DNA from 2 places in the Streptomyces sp. NPDC039462 genome. Region 2 is predicted to be linked to the other one. Evidence: riboswitches for the same ligand, from Rfam matches in the RefSeq annotation. Region 2 holds a riboswitch; the other holds the start of a gene.

Region 1 (8,971 bases), on a different contig from region 2:
GAGAAGCTCCGCTCGGACGGTGTCGCGGGCCTGCTCGTGTGCAGCGGCAGCGCGGAGGTCAAGGAGCTGGCCGGGCGGGCCGACCTGGTCGTGGACGGCCCGCAGGGTGTCGTACGGCTGCTGTCGGCGATCGGCGCCCGGCTGACCTGAGCGCGCGCGGGCGCGCGGGGCGCCTCAGCCCGTCAGGGCCCGCAGCTGGTCCAGGAACCACTGCGCGGGCGGCAGCGCCGTCGCCGCCGCCGCGAGGCGCTTCGTGCGCTCGGCGCGCTCCTCCGGCGGCATCAGGAGGGCCGTGTGCAGGGCCTCCGCCGTGGCCGTGACGTCGAAGGGGTTCACGGAGAGCGCGTCCTCGCCGAGCTCCTCGTGGGCGCCCGCCTCCCGCGACAGGACCAGCGCGCAGCCCTCGTCGGAGACGACCGGGACCTCCTTCGCGACGAGGTTCATGCCGTCGCGGATGGGGTTGACCAGGGCCACGTCCGCCATGCGGTAGGCCGCGAGGGAGCGCGCGAAGTCGTCCTTGACGTGCAGGACCACCGGGGTCCAGCCGTCCGTCCCGTACGTGGCGTTGATGTCCTCGGCGACCCGGGAGACCTCCGCGGTGTAGTCGCGGTAGACCGCCAGGTCCTGCCGGGACGGGTAGGCGAAGGCGACGTGCACGACGCGCTCACGCCACTCGGGGTGGGTGTCGAGCAGCTCGCGGTAGGCGTGCAGGCCCCGGACGATGTTCTTGGACAGCTCCGTCCGGTCCACCCGGACGATCAACTTCCGGTCCTCGCCGTCCTGCGTGCCCGCCTGCTCCCGCAGCGCCCGCATCCGCTCCTCGACGTCGTCGCGCCGCGACCGCTCCCGCAGGAAGTCGGCGTCGGCGCCGAGCCCGTGCACCCCGATCCTGGTGCCCGAGGTCCCGCCGACGAGCCGCACACAGCACTCCGTGAACGCGTCCGCCCACCGCCCGGTGAGGAAGCCGAGCCGGTCGGCGCCGAGCATCCCGCGCAGCAACTGCTCGGCCACGTCGTCCGGCAGCATCCGGAAGTAGTCGGCGGGTGCCCACGGGGTGTGCGAGAAGTGGCCGATGCGCAGGTCCTCGCGGAGCTCCCGCAGCATGCCCGGCACCAGCGCCAGGTGGTAGTCCTGCACCAGGACGGCCGCCCCCGGCCCCGCCTCCTCGGCGAGCGCCTCGGCGAACGCCCGGTTGTACGTCTCGTACGCCGCCCACTGTGCGCGGAACTCCGGTCCGAAGACCGGTTCCAACGGCGTCTGGTAGAGCAGGTGGTGGACGAACCACAGCACCGAGTTCGCGATGCCGTTGTACGCGTCCGCGTGGACGTCCGCGTCGATGTCCAGCATCCGTACGCCCGGCTCACCGACGCCCCGGCGCACCGCCTCGCGGTCGCCGTCGCCGAGCGCCGCGCACACCCACAGGGCGTCCGCCTCGTCACCGATGGCGCTGAGCCCGGAGACCAGGCCGCCGCCGCCACGCCTGGCGGTCAGCTCACCGTCCTCTCCGACGGTGTACGAGACGGGGCCGCGGTTGGACGCGACGAGTACCTGTGCTGCTGACGAACCGTGCTCGGAGACCATGTGGCAAAACGTAGCCCGTCCCGGGGTCGGGCAAACGTACGGGCTCCCGGTCACGCCACGCGGCGGTGCGCGTACTCGGCGATGCTCGTCATGGGCGGCCGCTCCTCCGTGTCGACCGCGTACGTCCGCGGCACGAACCCGTGCTCGCCCCGCTCGAACTGCGTGAGCTCGGGGCGTACGAGATGCCCGCGCGCGAGCCGCAGCTGTGCCGTCCGGTAGATCGCCGCCGCCATCCGCCCGAGCGCCTGCCCGTCCTGGTGCCGGTGCTTGCGCACCCCGACGTCCACCTGCGCCAGCGCGTCCAGACCCACCGTGTGCAGCGCGTCGACGAGCAGGCCGAGCTCCACGCCGTACCCGACGGGGAACGGCAGCCGCTCGAGGAGCGACCTGCGGGCCGCGTACTCGCCGCCGAGCGGCTGGACGAACCCCGCCAGCTGCGGCCAGTGCATGTTCAGGAGCGGCCGCGCCATCAGCTCCGTCACCCGGCCGCCCTGCCCGGCGGCCTCGCCGAGCGGGCGGTCGTACATCGCCTTCACGAAGGCCACGTCCGGGTCGGTGAGCAGCGGTCCCACGATCCCCGAGACGAAGTCCGCGGAGAACTCCCGCAGGTCAGCGTCGACGAACGCGACGATGTCACTGCTCGTCGCGAGCAGCGAGCGCCACAGCACCTCGCCCTTGCCCGGGACCGCGGGGACGCGCGGCAGGATCTCGTCCCTGCGGACGACCTTCGCGCCCGCCGCCGCGGCGACCTCGGCCGTACGGTCCGTGGAGCCGGAGTCGATCACCACCAGCTCGTCGACCAGCGGGACCTTCTCCATCAGCTCGCGGCGTATCTCGGCGACGATCTCGCCGACCGTCCCCTCCTCGTCGAGCGCGGGCAGCACGACGCTCACCGAGGCGCCGCCGGCGCGCTTGGCCTCGGCGAGCCGGGCCGGCGGCCGGTCGGCGACGGACCAGGAACGCCTGCTGAGCCAGCGCTCGACCTCTTCCAGCACGGTCGCGGTCCTCCCATAGGTGATCGATGAGGTGATCGATGTGATCCATCTCGCGGTTCGGACGACTATCTCAAGGGTCCGGGGCTTCGGTTACAGTCTTGAACAACGCCGGTGACCATCGCATGTCGGGGTCACCGCCGCGTTGAGATCGACAACTGAAACCCATAATCGAAAACCGCTCATCCAGAGGGGCAGAGGGAAACGGCCCGTTGAAGCCCCGGCAACCCTCCCGCCGACCGCGAGGTCACGGTGGGGAAGGTGCCAATTCCGTCTCGCGGCGAGATGCGTCGCGAGGAAGATGAGGAGAAAGGGCCTCGCCTCCATGGCTGTGCAGACCGTCGCCACCCAGAGCACCACCCCTTCCGTCGACCTCGGGCCCGCCTCCGGCCTTTCCTGCCGTGAGTGCGGCACCACGTTCCCGCTCGGCCCGATCTTCGCCTGCGTCGAGTGTTTCGGCCCCCTCGAAGTCGCGTACGACCTGCCGCTCGGCGACCCGGAAGCCCTCCGCAAGCAGATCGAGGCAGGCCCCGCCAACATCTGGCGCTACGCCCCGCTGCTCCCCGTCCCCGCCGACGTGGCCGACAAGCCGAACCTCAACCCCGGCTGGACCCAGCTCGTCAAGGCCGACAACCTCGGCCGTGAACTCGGCTTCGAGCAGGGCAAGTTGTTCGTCAAGGACGACTCCGGCAACCCCACGCACTCCTTCAAGGACCGCGTCGTCGCGCAGGCCCTCGAAGCGGCGCGCGCCTTCGGCTTCACCACGCTCTCCTGCTCCTCCACCGGCAACCTCGCGGGCGCCGTCGGCGCCGCCGCGGCCCGCGCCGGCTTCCGCTCCTGCGTGTTCATCCCGCACGACCTGGAGCAGGGCAAGGTCGTCATGGCCGCGGTCTACGGCGGTGAACTCGTCGGCATCGAGGGCAACTACGACGACGTGAACCGCTTCTGCTCCGAGCTCATCGGCGACCCGCTGGGCGAGGGCTGGGGCTTCGTCAACGTCAACCTGCGGCCGTACTACGGCGAGGGCTCCAAGACCCTCGCGTACGAGATCTGCGAGCAGCTCGGCTGGGAGCTGCCCGACCAGCTCGTCATCCCCATCGCCTCCGGCTCGCAGCTCACGAAGATCGACAAGGGGCTGAAGGAGCTCATCGCCCTCGGCCTGGTGGCCGACAAGCCGTACAAGATCTTCGGCGCGCAGGCCGAGGGCTGCTCGCCGGTGTCGACCGCCTTCAAGGCCGGGCACGACGTCGTACGCCCCCAGAAGCCGAACACCATCGCCAAGTCGCTGGCCATCGGCAACCCCGCCGACGGGCCGTACGTCCTGGACATCGCGCGCCGCACGGGCGGGGCGGTCGAGGACGTGAACGACGAGCAGGTCGTCGAGGCGATCAAGCTGCTCGCCCGCACGGAAGGGATCTTCGCGGAGACCGCGGGGGGTGTGACGGTGGGCGTCACGAAGAAGCTTTTCGAGGCGGGGCTTCTCGACCCGGCCCTCACCACGGTGGTCCTGAACACCGGGGACGGCCTGAAGACGCTTGACGCTGTCGCCGAGACTTCGCAGGCCACCGCCACGATCAAGCCGAGCCTTGAGGCGTTTCGCTCCGCGGGGCTTGCCGGCTGAGGTTGTTGCTTCCCTGCGGGGCCGTTGTGGCTGGTCGCGCAGTTCCCCGCGCCCCTTACGGGGCCCGTATCCCCCTGAGGTGAACCATGAGTGTCAACGTTCGCATCCCCACCATTCTGCGCACCTACACCGGCGGCAAGGCCGAGGTCGCCGCCGAGGGGGCGAATCTGGGTGAGGTCATCGCCGACCTGGAGAAGAACCACACCGGGATCGCCGCCCGCGTCCTGGACGACCAGGGCAAGCTGCGCCGCTTCGTCAACGTGTACGTGAACGACGACGACGTCCGCTTCGAGCAGGGCCTGGAGACGGCCACGCCGGACGGCGCGGGCGTCTCGATCATTCCCGCCGTCGCCGGCGGCTGACCTTTTCGCAAGCACCCTGCGTAATTCGAATTGCCCCCTCCGCGAGAGAAGCGGAGGGGGCAATTCTGCTTGGTTGAGCGCGGTACAGTTGGGAAGCGTGCTTCGCCGTCAGTGCCGAGTGCATATACGAAGTCGGCCCGGAGCCGACAAGAAGTAGCCAAAGCGCACTGCCCATTTGAGCCTCATGTGCCTTTTGCCCGGCCCGACTTGCCCTGGATTCCGGTGAATTCTCCGCATATTACCGATCGGGCGCGCCCAGAATTCTCGTCCGATTGACCTGTTGCAGACGGCAGTTGGACAGATACATTCAGCGGCGGTCGACGCGTTCCGGCGCACACCCCCAATCAGTGGGGGGTGAGGTCTGACCCGGGTCCGCGAAGTGCGGTCCTGTGCAAGGGCCAGTAATAGGGGAGTTAGGCATGGCTCAGGGCACCGTCAAGTGGTTCAACGCGGAGAAGGGGTACGGCTTCATCGCGGTCGACGGTGGTGCGGATGTTTTCGTCCACTACAGCGCGATCCAGATGGACGGCTACCGCACCCTTGAAGAAGGTCAGCGAGTCGAGTTCGAGATCTCGCAGGGCCAGAAGGGTCCGCAGGCGGACATGGTCAAGCTCGCCGTCTAGCTCGGCGCGATCGACCACCGAAGCAAGCATCGCGAGGGGTCCGTATCCCACAGGGGTACGGGCCCCTCGTGTGCGTCCGGTGCGGGCCCCCGGGGTGCGTCCGTGCTCCCGCGCGCCGGGCGGATCTGGCGGGAGCACCTTGCACTCGTGGGGGTCGAGTGCTAATCATTGGGCTTAGCACTCTCCGAGTGAGAGTGACAGAACTTGGATCGGGTCGGTGAGGTCCGCAGGCCGCGTGGGGCAAGGAACCACACGGCACGCAGTCCGTCCGTCGCGGGCACCAGCACGGTCCGTTTGCGTTTCCACCCCGTCCGGGAGGACCACTTCACATGGCCAAGATCATCGCGTTCGACGAGGAGGCACGGCGCGGCCTCGAGCGCGGCATGAACCAGCTCGCCGACGCCGTCAAGGTGACCCTGGGCCCCAAGGGTCGCAACGTCGTCCTCGAGAAGAAGTGGGGCGCCCCCACGATCACCAACGATGGTGTTTCCATCGCCAAGGAGATCGAGCTCGAGGACCCGTACGAGAAGATCGGCGCCGAGCTGGTCAAGGAGGTCGCGAAGAAGACGGACGACGTCGCCGGTGACGGCACGACGACCGCGACCGTCCTGGCCCAGGCCCTGGTGCGCGAGGGTCTGCGCAACGTGGCCGCCGGTGCCAACCCGATGGCCCTCAAGCGCGGCATCGAGAAGGCCGTCGAGGCCGTCTCCGGCGCCCTGCTCGAGCAGGCGAAGGATGTCGAGACCAAGGAGCAGATCGCTTCGACGGCCTCCATCTCCGCCGCCGACACCCAGATCGGCGAGCTCATCGCCGAGGCGATGGACAAGGTCGGCAAGGAAGGCGTCATCACCGTCGAGGAGTCCCAGACCTTCGGTCTGGAGCTGGAGCTCACCGAGGGTATGCGCTTCGACAAGGGCTACATCTCGGCGTACTTCGCCACCGACATGGAGCGTATGGAGGCGTCGCTCGACGACCCGTACATCCTGATCGTCAACTCCAAGATCTCCAACGTGAAGGACCTCCTTCCGCTCCTGGAGAAGGTCATGCAGTCGGGCAAGCCGCTGCTGATCATCGCGGAGGACGTCGAGGGCGAGGCCCTGTCCACGCTGGTCGTCAACAAGATCCGTGGCACCTTCAAGTCCGTCGCCGTCAAGGCCCCGGGCTTCGGTGACCGCCGCAAGGCCATGCTCGGCGACATCGCCATCCTCACCGGTGGCACCGTCATCTCCGAGGAGGTCGGCCTCAAGCTGGAGAACGCCGGTCTCGACCTGCTCGGCCGCGCCCGCAAGGTCGTCATCACCAAGGACGAGACGACCATCGTCGACGGTGCCGGTGACAGCGACCAGGTCCAGGGCCGCGTCAACCAGATCCGCGCCGAGATCGAGAACAGCGACTCGGACTACGACCGCGAGAAGCTCCAGGAGCGCCTGGCGAAGCTCGCGGGCGGCGTGGCCGTCATCAAGGCCGGTGCCGCGACCGAGGTCGAGCTCAAGGAGCGCAAGCACCGCATCGAGGACGCCGTTCGCAACGCGAAGGCGGCCGTCGAGGAGGGCATCGTCGCCGGTGGTGGCGTGGCCCTGCTGCAGGCCTCCCAGGTCTTCGAGAAGCTGGAGCTTGAGGGCGACGAGGCCACCGGTGCCGCCGCTGTGAAGCTGGCCCTCGAGGCCCCGCTGAAGCAGATCGCGGTCAACGCCGGCCTCGAGGGCGGTGTCGTCGTCGAGAAGGTGCGCAACCTGACCGTCGGCCACGGCCTGAACGCCGCGACCGGTGAGTACGTCGACATGATCGCCGAGGGCATCCTCGACCCGGCGAAGGTGACGCGCTCTGCCCTGCAGAACGCCGCCTCCATCGCCGCGCTGTTCCTCACCACCGAGGCCGTCATCGCCGACAAGCCGGAGAAGGCGGGCGCTGCCCCGGCCGGCGGCGGCATGCCGGGCGGTGACATGGACTTCTGATCGACCTCTGGTTGATCACTGTCCCGTACGTACCGAGGGCGGCACTCCTTCTCACGAAGGGGTGCCGCCCTCGGGCGTTTCCCGTCCCGCTCTACGGCAGTCGGTCCATGATCCAGGTGCAGAGTTCCTCGGTGACCAGGGTGTGGCCCTCGTTCCGGGAGGCGCAGAGGAATTCGTCCAGCTCGCTCTCCTCCTCCGCGGAGGCCGTGATCGGCGCGTAGAGCTTCTCGTGGGTGTCGATGTCGCGCAGGGCGATGGCGCTGACCGTCGGCACGAAGCAGTGCTCGCGGAAGTCCGCCTCGGAGCCGAGGCCGATCAGTGCGGGGATCTTGTTCAGCTCGTCGGCGAGGATGCCGAAGCCCTCCAGGGTGCCGCCCGGCGCGCCGTCGATCTCGGGCAGGCCCGTGGTGCGGATGCGGGGCCTGCGCAGGGTCACCACCCGCAGCTGGGCGACGAGCTGGTCCTCGCCCGCGGACTGCGTGTACAGGTGGGTGCCGGTGATGGCCAGGCCCTTGCCGTGGAAGGCCTGCTCGCCGGCCGGGATGCCGTTGCTCTCGCCGATGCGGGAGCCATTGGACACACCGATCTTCTTCGGCCGCGAGGGCCAGCGGCCCACCCGGTCCAGCTCGGCGAGGAAGGTGCCGCGCTCCTTGTCCGTGTCCGGGGTGTCGCCCCACTCGCTGATGTGCTGCCACAGCAGCTGGCGAGCGGCCGGACTGTTCATCTGGTTCGAGAACGCCGCGTTGAGGCGCCGGATGTAGTGCGCGAACGACTGCAGCGCGACGGGTATCCAGGCGCCGCGGTGGGGGCTGTCGTACGAGAAGTACAGGGCGGTCTGGTGGTCGTTCTCGCCCGTCCCGCCGTCGTGCTCCATCTTGGCGAGCGCGTACCGCGTGACGAGTCCGCCCATGCTGAATCCGCCGACCGCCAGCGGGTGATCGCCGTTGCGCCGCGCGATGGTCTCCAGGATCGCGGCCCTGGCGACCTCGGCGTTCTCCAGGATCGACGCGCTCCGCTCGTCGAAGCCGACGAGGATGACGTCGTACCCGCGGCCGCGCAGGGCACTCAGGAACGGGAACGGGCCGCGTTCCATGATCTCCCAGGAGAAGTCGAGATCGCTCGGCCCCGAGCTGAAGCCGTCGCTGATGACGACGGGCCGCGTCAGGCCCTTCGCCCGGTCGGCGAGGTACACCCAGGCGGTGCCGCCGGGCAGCGCCCACTCGTCGTCGGGCTGCGGGGCGGCGGCGGGGGCCTCGCGGGCCTCGCGGGGGCCCGGGGCGAGGGTGATGCGGGCAGCCGACCCGATCGCCTCGGCCACCTCCCGCTCGTCCATCTCCTGCAGATCGGGCTGAACCGGCTGCTCGGCCCGGTCCGGCCGGTCGGGTTCGTTGCGCTTGCTCATGAGGGTCCCCTCCGGTCGCGCTGGTGTGGTGACGTCCGGTGCCATCTTTGATACGTCGAGTAGTCGCCGACACCCGCTCGCGGCAATCCGCGCCGGGGCCGGGGGCCTTTCGGACAGGGGGAGTTCGGCCGCGTACGCGTGTGACGGGTGGGGTGGGGGGCCTTGGCCTGGGTCGTACGGGGGTTCCTTGCCGCCGCACCCTGGCGGGGCGCGGCGCGTCGGCCAACTCGCCACGGGCCGGCTCCCGCTGGGGGCCTTCAACTCTGTCGCGAAGCCGACCGGGGTGGAGGGGCGGTGACTTCGGTTGGCCTGCACCTTGGATGGTGACCGGGGCCGCCCGGTGTTTTCCGGAGTGTGGCGGCTCCGGGCCGGCAGTAAAGGGCGCTCCGCTGCGCTGCGCGTCGGCTGCGCCGATTCCGCTCCGCTCCACCCTTG
Region 2 (8,971 bases):
ACCGGCTTCCACGGACTGCACGTGACAGGCGGCCTGATCGCCTTCCTGCTGGTCCTCGGTCGCACCTATGCGGCCAGGAGGTTCACCCACGAGCAGGCGACCGCAGCCATCGTCGTGTCCTACTACTGGCACTTCGTCGATGTGGTCTGGATCGGCCTCTTCGCCACGATCTACATGATCAAGTAAGCGGCAGGTCGCTCACGCGACGCATTCGAAACATTCCAGAAGCATCGACGCAGAAGATCCTGACACCGGGGTAATCCGTGAAAAAGCTCTCCGCACGACGACGCCATCCGCTGGCGGCGGTCGTCGTCCTACTCCTCGCGCTGGCGGCCACCGGGGGGCTGTACGCCGCGTTCGCGCCGGCGGACAAGGCGCAGGCCGATGACACCGCCCAGTCCCTCGCCATCGACGAGGGCAAGAAGCTCTACGCCGTGGGCTGCTCCAGCTGCCACGGAACCGGCGGTCAGGGCTCCTCCGACGGTCCGAGCCTGGTGGGCGTCGGCGCCGCCGCTGTCGACTTCCAGGTCGGCACCGGCCGTATGCCGCTCCAGCAGCCGGGTGCCCAGGCGCCCAAGAAGAAGGTCATCTACAACCAGGCCCAGATCGACCAGCTGGCGGCGTACATCTCGTCGCTGGGTGCCGGTCCCTCGGTTCCGACCGAGAAGCAGTACAGCCCGGACGGAGCCGACATCGCCAAGGGCGGTGAGCTGTTCCGCACGAACTGTGCCCAGTGCCACAACTTCACCGGTGAAGGTGGCGCGCTGACGCACGGCAAGTTCGCGCCGTCGCTCGAAGGTGTCTCCCCGAAGCACATCTACGAGGCCATGCAGACCGGCCCGCAGAACATGCCGTCCTTCCCCGACACCACGATGCCGGAGAAGAGCAAGAAGGACATCATCGCGTACCTCGACGCGGTCAACGGCGAGAAGACCGAGAGCCCTGGCGGTCTCAAGCTGGGCGGTCTGGGTCCGGTCAGTGAAGGCCTCTTCGGCTGGATCTTCGGTCTCGGCTCGCTGATCGCGGTCGCCGTGTGGGTCGCCGCTCGGACCGCAAAGGCCAAGAAGTCATGAGTAGCCAAGAGATTCCAGAAGAGAACCTGCCCAGCAAGCAGGAGACCGAGCACGGCTCGGTGGCGACCGCGGAGGACAACCCGTTCGCCGACCCGGGGCTGCCGCCCCACGAGCACCGCGTCCAGGACATCGACGAGCGGGCCGCCCGGCGTTCCGAGCGCGTCGTGGCGTTCCTGTTCACGCTGTCGATGATCGCGACCGTCGGCTTCATCGCCTCGTACGTGGCGATCCCGGCCGACAAGAGCGTCTTCATCTGGCCGATCGGGCACATCAGCGGCCTCAACTTCGCCCTGGGCACGACCCTCGGCGTGGCGCTGTTCTGCATCGGCGCGGGCGCGGTCCACTGGGCCCGCACCCTGATGTCCGACGTCGAGATGACCGACGAGCGGCACGCGATCGCGGCGGAGCCCGAGGTCCGTGCCAAGGTCATGGCGGACTTCAAGCAGGGCGCCGAGGAGTCGGGTTTCGGTCGGCGCAAGCTGATCCGCAACACGATGTTCGGCGCGCTGGCCCTGGTCCCGCTCTCCGGTGTCGTCCTGCTGCGTGACCTCGGGCCGCTGCCCGAGGACAAGCTCCGGCACACCAAGTGGGCCAAGGGCAAGATGCTCGTGAACATGAACACCCACGAGCCGCTGCGTCCCGCGGACGTGCAGGTCGGGTCGCTGACCTTCGCCATGCCCGAGGGCATGTCGGAGCACGACCACGACTTCCAGACCCAGATCGCCAAGGCCGCCCTGATGATCGTCCGGATTCAGCCGGAGAACATCAAGGACAAGCGCGAGCTGGAGTGGTCGCACGAAGGCATCGTGGCGTACTCCAAGATCTGCACCCACGTGGGCTGCCCGATCTCCCTGTACGAGCAGCAGACGCACCACGTCCTCTGCCCGTGCCACCAGTCCACCTTCGATCTCTCCGACGGTGCCCGAGTCATCTTCGGCCCGGCTGGTCACGCCCTGCCGCAGCTGCGCATCGGCGTGAACGAAAAGGGCTACCTCGAGGCGCTCGGCGACTTCGAAGAGCCCGTCGGTCCTGCCTTCTGGGAGCGCGGATGAGCACCACCACCACTTCCTCCAACGAACAGCGCAAGCAAGCGCCCGCCGGCGAGCGCGTCGCCGACTGGGCCGACGGCCGGCTGGGGATCTACTCCCTCGCCAAGGCCAACATGCGCAAGATCTTTCCGGACCACTGGTCCTTCATGCTCGGCGAGATCTGCCTGTACAGCTTCATCATCATCATCCTCACGGGTGTGTACCTGACGCTGTTCTTCCACCCGTCGATGAACGAGGTGGAGTACCACGGCAGCTACATCCCGATGCAGGGACAGTTGATGTCGGAGGCGTTCAACTCGACCATGCACATCTCCTTCGATGTGCGCGGTGGTCTGCTGATCCGGCAGATCCACCACTGGGCGGCGCTGATCTTCCTCGCCGGCATGTTCGTGCACATGATGCGCGTGTTCTTCACGGGTGCGTTCCGCAAGCCGCGTGAGGTCAACTGGCTCTTCGGCTTCCTGCTGTTCGTCCTCGGCATGTTCACCGGTTTCACCGGTTACTCGCTCCCGGACGACCTGCTCTCCGGCACCGGTGTCCGCTTCATGCAGGGCGCCATCCTGTCGGTGCCGATCGTCGGCACGTACCTGTCGATGTTCCTGTTCGGCGGCGAGTTCCCCGGCGGCGACTTCGTGGCCCGGTTCTACTCGGTCCACATCCTGCTGCTGCCGGGCATCATGCTCGGCCTCGTGGTGGCGCACCTGATCCTGGTCTTCTACCACAAGCACACGCAGTTCGCGGGCCCCGGCAAGAGCAACAAGAACGTCGTCGGCATGCCGCTGCTGCCCGTCTACATGGCCAAGGCCGGAGGCTTCTTCTTCCTGGTCTTCGGTGTCATCGCGGTCATCGCGGCGATCGCCTCGATCAACCCGATCTGGGCCATCGGCCCGTACCGCCCGGACCAGGTGTCCACCGGCGCCCAGCCCGACTGGTACATGGGCTTCGCCGAGGGTCTGATCCGTGTGATGCCGGGCTGGGAGATCAACCTCTGGGGTCACACGCTCGTCCTGGGTGTGTTCATCCCGCTGGTCATCGTCTTCCCGCTGGTCCTCGTGGCCATCGCCGTCTACCCGTTCATCGAGTCCTGGGTCACCGGCGACAAGCGCGAGCACCACATCCTGGACCGCCCGCGCAACGCCCCGACCCGCACGGCCTTCGGTGTCGCGTGGATCACGGCGTACATGGTCATGCTGGTCGGTGGTGGCAACGACCTGTGGGCCACGCACTTCCACCTGTCGCTGAACGCGATCACCTGGTTCGTCCGGATCGCCTTCTTCGTCGGACCGGTCATCGCCTTCATCGTGACCAAGCGGATCTGCCTGGGTCTGCAGCGGCGCGACCGGGACAAGGTGCTGCACGGCCGCGAGTCGGGCATCATCAAGCGGCTGCCGCACGGTGAGTTCATCGAGGTCCACGAGCCGCTCAGCAAGGAGCAGCTGCACACGCTCACCGCGCACGAGCAGTACAAGCCGGTCGAGCTCGGCCCTGCGGTCGACGAGAACGGCGTCAAGCGCAAGCTGTCCGGTTCGCAGAAGCTGCGGGCCAAGCTCTCCAAGGGCTACTTCGGGGAAGAGGGTCAGATCCCCAAGCCCACCGCCGACGAGTACAAGGAGATCACGAGCGGCCACGGCCACCACTGATCATCTGGAGCTCTGAAGCTCTGACCTCCCAAGGTCGCCACGGTAAGAGCCCCGTCCAGGCAATGGACGGGGCTCTTTGCCGTCCCCGGGGCTGGATAGGGTGGGACTCACCCCAAGTACACACACAGACGAAAACCAGGAGCGGCCATGAACGCTGTGACCCCCGCAGGAGGCGACACCGCGGCGGACCGTTCCTGGCCCGACGTACTGAACGGCCTGCTGGCGGGCCGTGACCAGAGCGCCGACGACACGGCCTGGGCCATGGACCGCATCATGCGCGGCGAGGCCACCGACGCGCAGATCGCGGGCTTCGTGGTCGCGCTGCGGGCCAAGGGCGAGACCGTCGAGGAGATCTCCGGTCTGGTACGCGCCATGTACGCGCACGCCAACGTCATCGACGTGCCGGGCCCGAGCGTCGACATCGTGGGCACGGGCGGCGACGGCGCCAAGACCGTCAACATCTCGACCATGTCCGCGATCGTCGTCGCCGGAGCCGGCGCGAAGGTCGTCAAGCACGGCAACCGGGCCGCCTCCAGCGCGTCCGGCGCCTCCGACGTGCTGGAGAAGCTCGGCGTCAACCTCGACCTCACCCCGCAGCGGGTGGTCGAGGTCGCCGAGGAGGCTGGCATCACGTTCTGCTTCGCCGTGAAGTTCCACCCGGCGCTGCGCCACGCCGGTGCCGCCCGCAGCCAGCTGGGCATCCGGACCGTCTTCAACCTCCTCGGCCCGCTCACCAACCCGGCCAAGGTGCGCGCCCAGGCCGTCGGGGTCGCCGACCCCCGGATGGCCCCCATCGTGGCGGGCGTCTTCGCCGAGCGGGGGCACTCGTCCCTCGTCTTCCGCGGTGACGACGGGCTCGACGAGCTGACGACGACGTCCACCTCCCGGGTCTGGGTGGTGCGGGACGGCGCCGTGCGCGAGGAGGCCTTCGATCCCCGGGACGTCGGGCTCGACCTGGTGCCCGTCGAGGCGCTGCGGGGCGCCGACGCCTCGTACAACGCGGAAGTGGCGCTGCGGCTGCTCGACGGGGAGAGCGGACCGGTGCGGGACGCGGTGCTGCTCAACTCGGCGGCGGCGCTGGCCGCCCTGACGCCCACCGACGAGCCGCTGGCCGAGCAGATCCGGGCCGGCATCGCCCGGGCGGCGCAGGCCATCGACTCGGGCGCCGCGAAGAAGGCCCTGGAGCGCTGGGTGGCAGCGAGCAACCGCTGAGAGCCGCCCTCGGGCGGTGGTGATGTGACGCAGGGCGCAGTCCGGATTCTGGACTGCGCCTTGCGCGTCGAAGATCGTGTGGCAGGATGCTGCACAGGTCATGAGTGACAGCGACTACGGCCCCGGCCCGCTGTCCGGCAACCCTCCGTCCGTGGCGGGGTGCCCCGGGTGAAGACCAGGTCGTACGCAGCAAGGCGTATGGCAAGCGCGGACCCCTCGCAACCCTGGGGTCCTGGTCCTCAAGGGAGCAGTCTCGTGAGCCAGCGAATGTGACAGGGCTTCTACGCCCCGCCTCCGCACACCCTTTTTCACCTTTCTCCTGCGCCGTCGACCGACGTCCGGCGCAGTGATCTCGCCTGCTTCTCACGGGAGTTCGCCATGTCTGTTTCCGCCGTTGCCGTCGACGCCGCCGTCTGTGCCCCGCTGCCGGTCCTCGGCCGGGACGTCACCGTTCCGCTGGTCACCGGCGGCGAGGTGAGCTACGCCGCGCTCGACTACGCGGCGAGCGCGCCGGCGCTGCAGCGGGTGTGGGACGACGTGGCCGCGTACGCGCCGTACTACGGCAGCGTGCACCGCGGCGCCGGGTACCTGTCGCAGCTCTCCACCGACCTGTTCGAGAACAGCCGGACCGTCGTCGCCGAGTTCCTCGGCTGCCGCGAGGACGACCAGGTCGTCTTCACCCGCTCCACCACCGACTCGCTGAACCTGCTCGCCGCCGCCCTGCCCGCCGGCTGCCAGGTCTTCGTCTTCGAGACCGAGCACCACGCCTCGCTCCTGCCGTGGCGGGACGCCCGGGTGACCTACCTGAACGCGCCGCGCACCCCCGACGAGGCCGTCCAGACCCTGGAGCGGGCCCTCGCCGACCGCGACCCCTACGGCCCGGCGCTGGTGTGCGTGACCGGCGCCTCCAACGTCACCGGCGAGCTGTGGCCTGTGCGGGAGCTGGCCGCCGCCGCGCACGCGCACGGCGCCCGGATCGTCCTCGACGCGGCGCAGCTCGCGCCCCACCACCCCGTCTCCATCGGCGAGTTGGACGTCGACTGGGTCGCCTTCTCCGGACACAAGCTGTACGCGCCGTTCGGCTCGGGCGTCCTCGCGGGCCGCTCCGACTGGCTGCGGGCGGCAGAGCCGTACCTCGCGGGCGGCGGCGCCTCGCGCAAGGTCGCACGGCGTACGGACGGCGGCGTGGACGTGGAGTGGCACGAGAGCGCGGCCCGCCACGAGGCCGGTTCGCCGAACGTCATCGGCGTCTACTCCATCGCCGCCGCCTGCAAGACGCTCACCGAGGCGCGCTTCGACCAGCTCGTCGCCCGCGAGCAGTACCTGATCGCGAAGGTGCGCGAGGGGCTCGCCGAGGTGCCCGCCGTGCGGGTGCTCTCGCTCTTCGGGGACGACGCGCCGCGCGTGGGCGTCATCTCCTTCGTCGTGGACGGCTGGAACAGCTCGCACTTCGCCGCCGCGCTCTCCGCCGAGTACGGCATCGGCGTACGGGACGGCCTGTTCTGTGCCCACCCGCTGGTGCGCACCCTGCTCGGCAGCGAGCCCGACGAGCCCGGCGCGTGCGGCGCCCCCGAGGCCGCGCCCGGCGAGAAGTCGCTGAACGCCATCCGCGTGAGCTTCGGCGCGGGCACCCCCGACGAGCACATCGAGCGTTTCGTGCGCGCCGTCAAGGAGCTGGTGTCGGACGGCGCGCGGTGGAACTACCGCACCGAGGACGGGCGTTGCGTGCCGGACACCAGCGCCGCCGCCTGACCCGCGGGCAGCCGGCCCCCGGGCAGCCGTGAGCCGAGCTGGATCATCCGCAGGGCCCGCTCCGTCGCGTCGGTGAGGAACTCGCCGCCCCGGCCGAGCGCCTCCGTCAGCGAGACCGGAGCGGGCAGGATCGCGCTGTACGCGTCCACGCCCAGCGCGCGGACGGTGTGCGCGCCGTCCCCGATCGTGCCCGCGAGGACCAGGACCGGGCGCCCGGACCGCTTCGCGCGGCGGGCCACCTCGGCGGGGACCTTGCCGCGCGGGGTCTGGTGGTCGAGGGCGCCCTCCGCGGTGATGACCAGGTCGGCGCGGGCCAGCCGCTCGTCGAGGTCGAGCCGTTCGAGCAGCACGTCGAAGCGGGGGAGCAGCGCGGCGCCGAGTGCGGCGAGCCCGGCGCCGAGGCCGCCCGACGCGCCCGTGCCGGGTCCCTCGAAGAGGTCGGTGCGCACGGGCAGGTCCCGCGTGAGGAGGTGCGCCCAGTGCTCAAGGGCGGCCGCGAGCTGCTCGACCTGCTGGGGTGTCGCGCCCTTCTGGGGGCCGAAGACGCGGGCGACGCCGCGCTCGCCGCACAGGACGTTGAAGGGGTTGCAGGCGACACGGATCTCGGTGGCCGCGAGGCGCGGGTCGAGGCCGCCCGGGTCGATGCGGCTCAGCCGCGTCAACTCCCGCCCGCCGTGCGGCAGTTCCCAGCCGTCGGCGTCGAGGAGCCGGGCGCCGAGGGCTTGCAGGGCGCCCGCGCCGCCGTCCGACGTGCCCGAGTCGCCGCAGCCGACCAGGATGCGGCGGGCACCCGCGTCGAGCGCGGCGCGGATCAGCTCGCCCACGCCGTACGTCGTGGTGGCGCCCGGGTCCCGCAGGTCGCGGGGGACCAGCGAGAGCCCCGCCACGGCCGCCATCTCGACGACCGCCGTGCCGTCGGGCAGCAGGGCGAAGTGCGTGCCGATCCGCTGGCCGACGGGACCGGTCGCGGGCAGGGCGACGAGCCGCCCGCCGCCCGCGGCGGCCAGCGCGCGGGCGGTGCCCTCGCCGCCGTCCACCAGCGGGATCAGATCGGTCTCCGCGTGCGGGACGACACGGCGTACACCGGCGGCGATGGCCTCGGCCGCGGAGCTCGCGGACAGGGACTCCTTGAAGCCGCTGGGGGCGATGGCGAAACGGGTCAGCATGACGGTCTCCAGGGGGATTCAAGGGCGGGTTCAGCGGACGGGGACGCCGAGCAGCGGCCAGAGCGTCACGGCGAAGAGCAGGACGAGCGCGGCGGTCAGCGGGGCGAGGACCGCGGAGAGGCGCAGCAGGTCGCGCGGGGTGTAGGTGGGGGTGTCCGGGAGCTCGGCGAAGAGGGTGACGGGTTTCGCGGAGGCGGGCAGCGTGTGGCAGAAGCCCGCCGCGGCCGTGGAGGCGAGCGCGGCCGCGACCGGGTTGACGCCGGTGCCGACGGCCGCCGCGACGACCAGCGGGACGAGGACCGAGGAGCGCGCCGAGCGGGACTGCAGGACCAGGTGGGCGGCCGTGCTGACCGCGACCACCACGGTGAGGAAGAGCCACGGGGACAGGTCCAGGGGCAGCCCGGCCACCAGCCACCTCGCCGCCCCCGAGTCGGCGAGCGCGACGCCCATCGCCATCGTCGCCGCCATGAAGAGGAGCAGCGACCAGGGCACCGTCTTGAGGGCGTCCTTGAGGCCGACCGTGCCGAGCGCGGGCGAGGAGGCCACGACCGCGCCGATCAGCGCGACGACGGCGGGCGGCACCTGGTGCAGCGGTTCGCTGCACCACAGGACGACGACGGTGGCGAGCAGCAGGGCGCAGCGCGTCTCGGCAGCCTCCCAGGGGCCGGTGACGGGCTGTTCGCTATGGGCCTGGAGCTGGTCGAGGGTGATGTGGACCGGGCCGCGGCGGTCGGCGCGCCGGGTGGTCGTCAACAGGACGGCCTCCGCCGCCAGATGGGATGACGTCATGGCGAGCGGCAGGCCGAGCAGCAGCCACTGCGTGAAGCCGATCCGCTCGCCGGTCGCCTCCCACAGCACCGACACGGTGATCAGATGTGCTCCCGCGCCGATCAGAGTCGCGACCGCGGAGAGAAGGATGACAGTCGGAAAGAGCAGCGCGAGCATCACGACCAGTCGCTTCCGGTCGGCGAGGACCTTGGCGAGCGCGAGGAAGACGGGCAGCGCGAGCGCGGCGCGCCCCGACGTCGCCGGCACCGCGAAGGCGGTCACGACCAGCGCCGCGGTCGTCAGATGCGTCA

What was found. A riboswitch is a leader RNA that binds a small molecule or an ion and turns the genes downstream of it on or off. The one in region 2 is predicted to bind S-adenosylmethionine.
Region 1: another riboswitch for S-adenosylmethionine. It lies ahead of thrC (threonine synthase); the one in region 2 lies ahead of ACZ7LU_RS28865 (aminotransferase class V-fold PLP-dependent enzyme).

What each region holds. Positions count from the first base shown of each region.
Region 1 covers NZ_JBVKAO010000011.1:69-9,039, reverse strand. The annotation lists gene otsB (trehalose-phosphatase) at 1-150, shown strand, start outside; gene ACZ7LU_RS38815 (trehalose-6-phosphate synthase) at 175-1,581, opposite strand; gene ACZ7LU_RS38810 (glucosyl-3-phosphoglycerate synthase) at 1,632-2,576, opposite strand; SAM riboswitch class I at 2,753-2,881, shown strand; gene thrC (threonine synthase) at 2,875-4,194, shown strand; gene ACZ7LU_RS38800 (MoaD/ThiS family protein) at 4,281-4,556, shown strand; gene ACZ7LU_RS38795 (cold-shock protein) at 4,976-5,179, shown strand; gene groL (chaperonin GroEL) at 5,509-7,134, shown strand; gene ACZ7LU_RS38785 (esterase/lipase family protein) at 7,226-8,536, opposite strand.
Region 2 covers NZ_JBVKAO010000006.1:112,709-121,679, forward strand. The annotation lists gene ctaE (aa3-type cytochrome oxidase subunit III) at 1-186, shown strand, start outside; gene qcrC (cytochrome bc1 complex diheme cytochrome c subunit) at 264-1,073, shown strand; gene qcrA (cytochrome bc1 complex Rieske iron-sulfur subunit) at 1,070-2,125, shown strand; gene qcrB (cytochrome bc1 complex cytochrome b subunit) at 2,122-3,762, shown strand; gene trpD (anthranilate phosphoribosyltransferase) at 3,910-4,974, shown strand; SAM riboswitch class IV at 5,071-5,188, shown strand; gene ACZ7LU_RS28865 (aminotransferase class V-fold PLP-dependent enzyme) at 5,353-6,726, shown strand; gene ACZ7LU_RS28870 (glycerate kinase family protein) at 6,675-7,892, opposite strand; gene ACZ7LU_RS28875 (SLC13 family permease) at 7,923-8,971, opposite strand, start outside.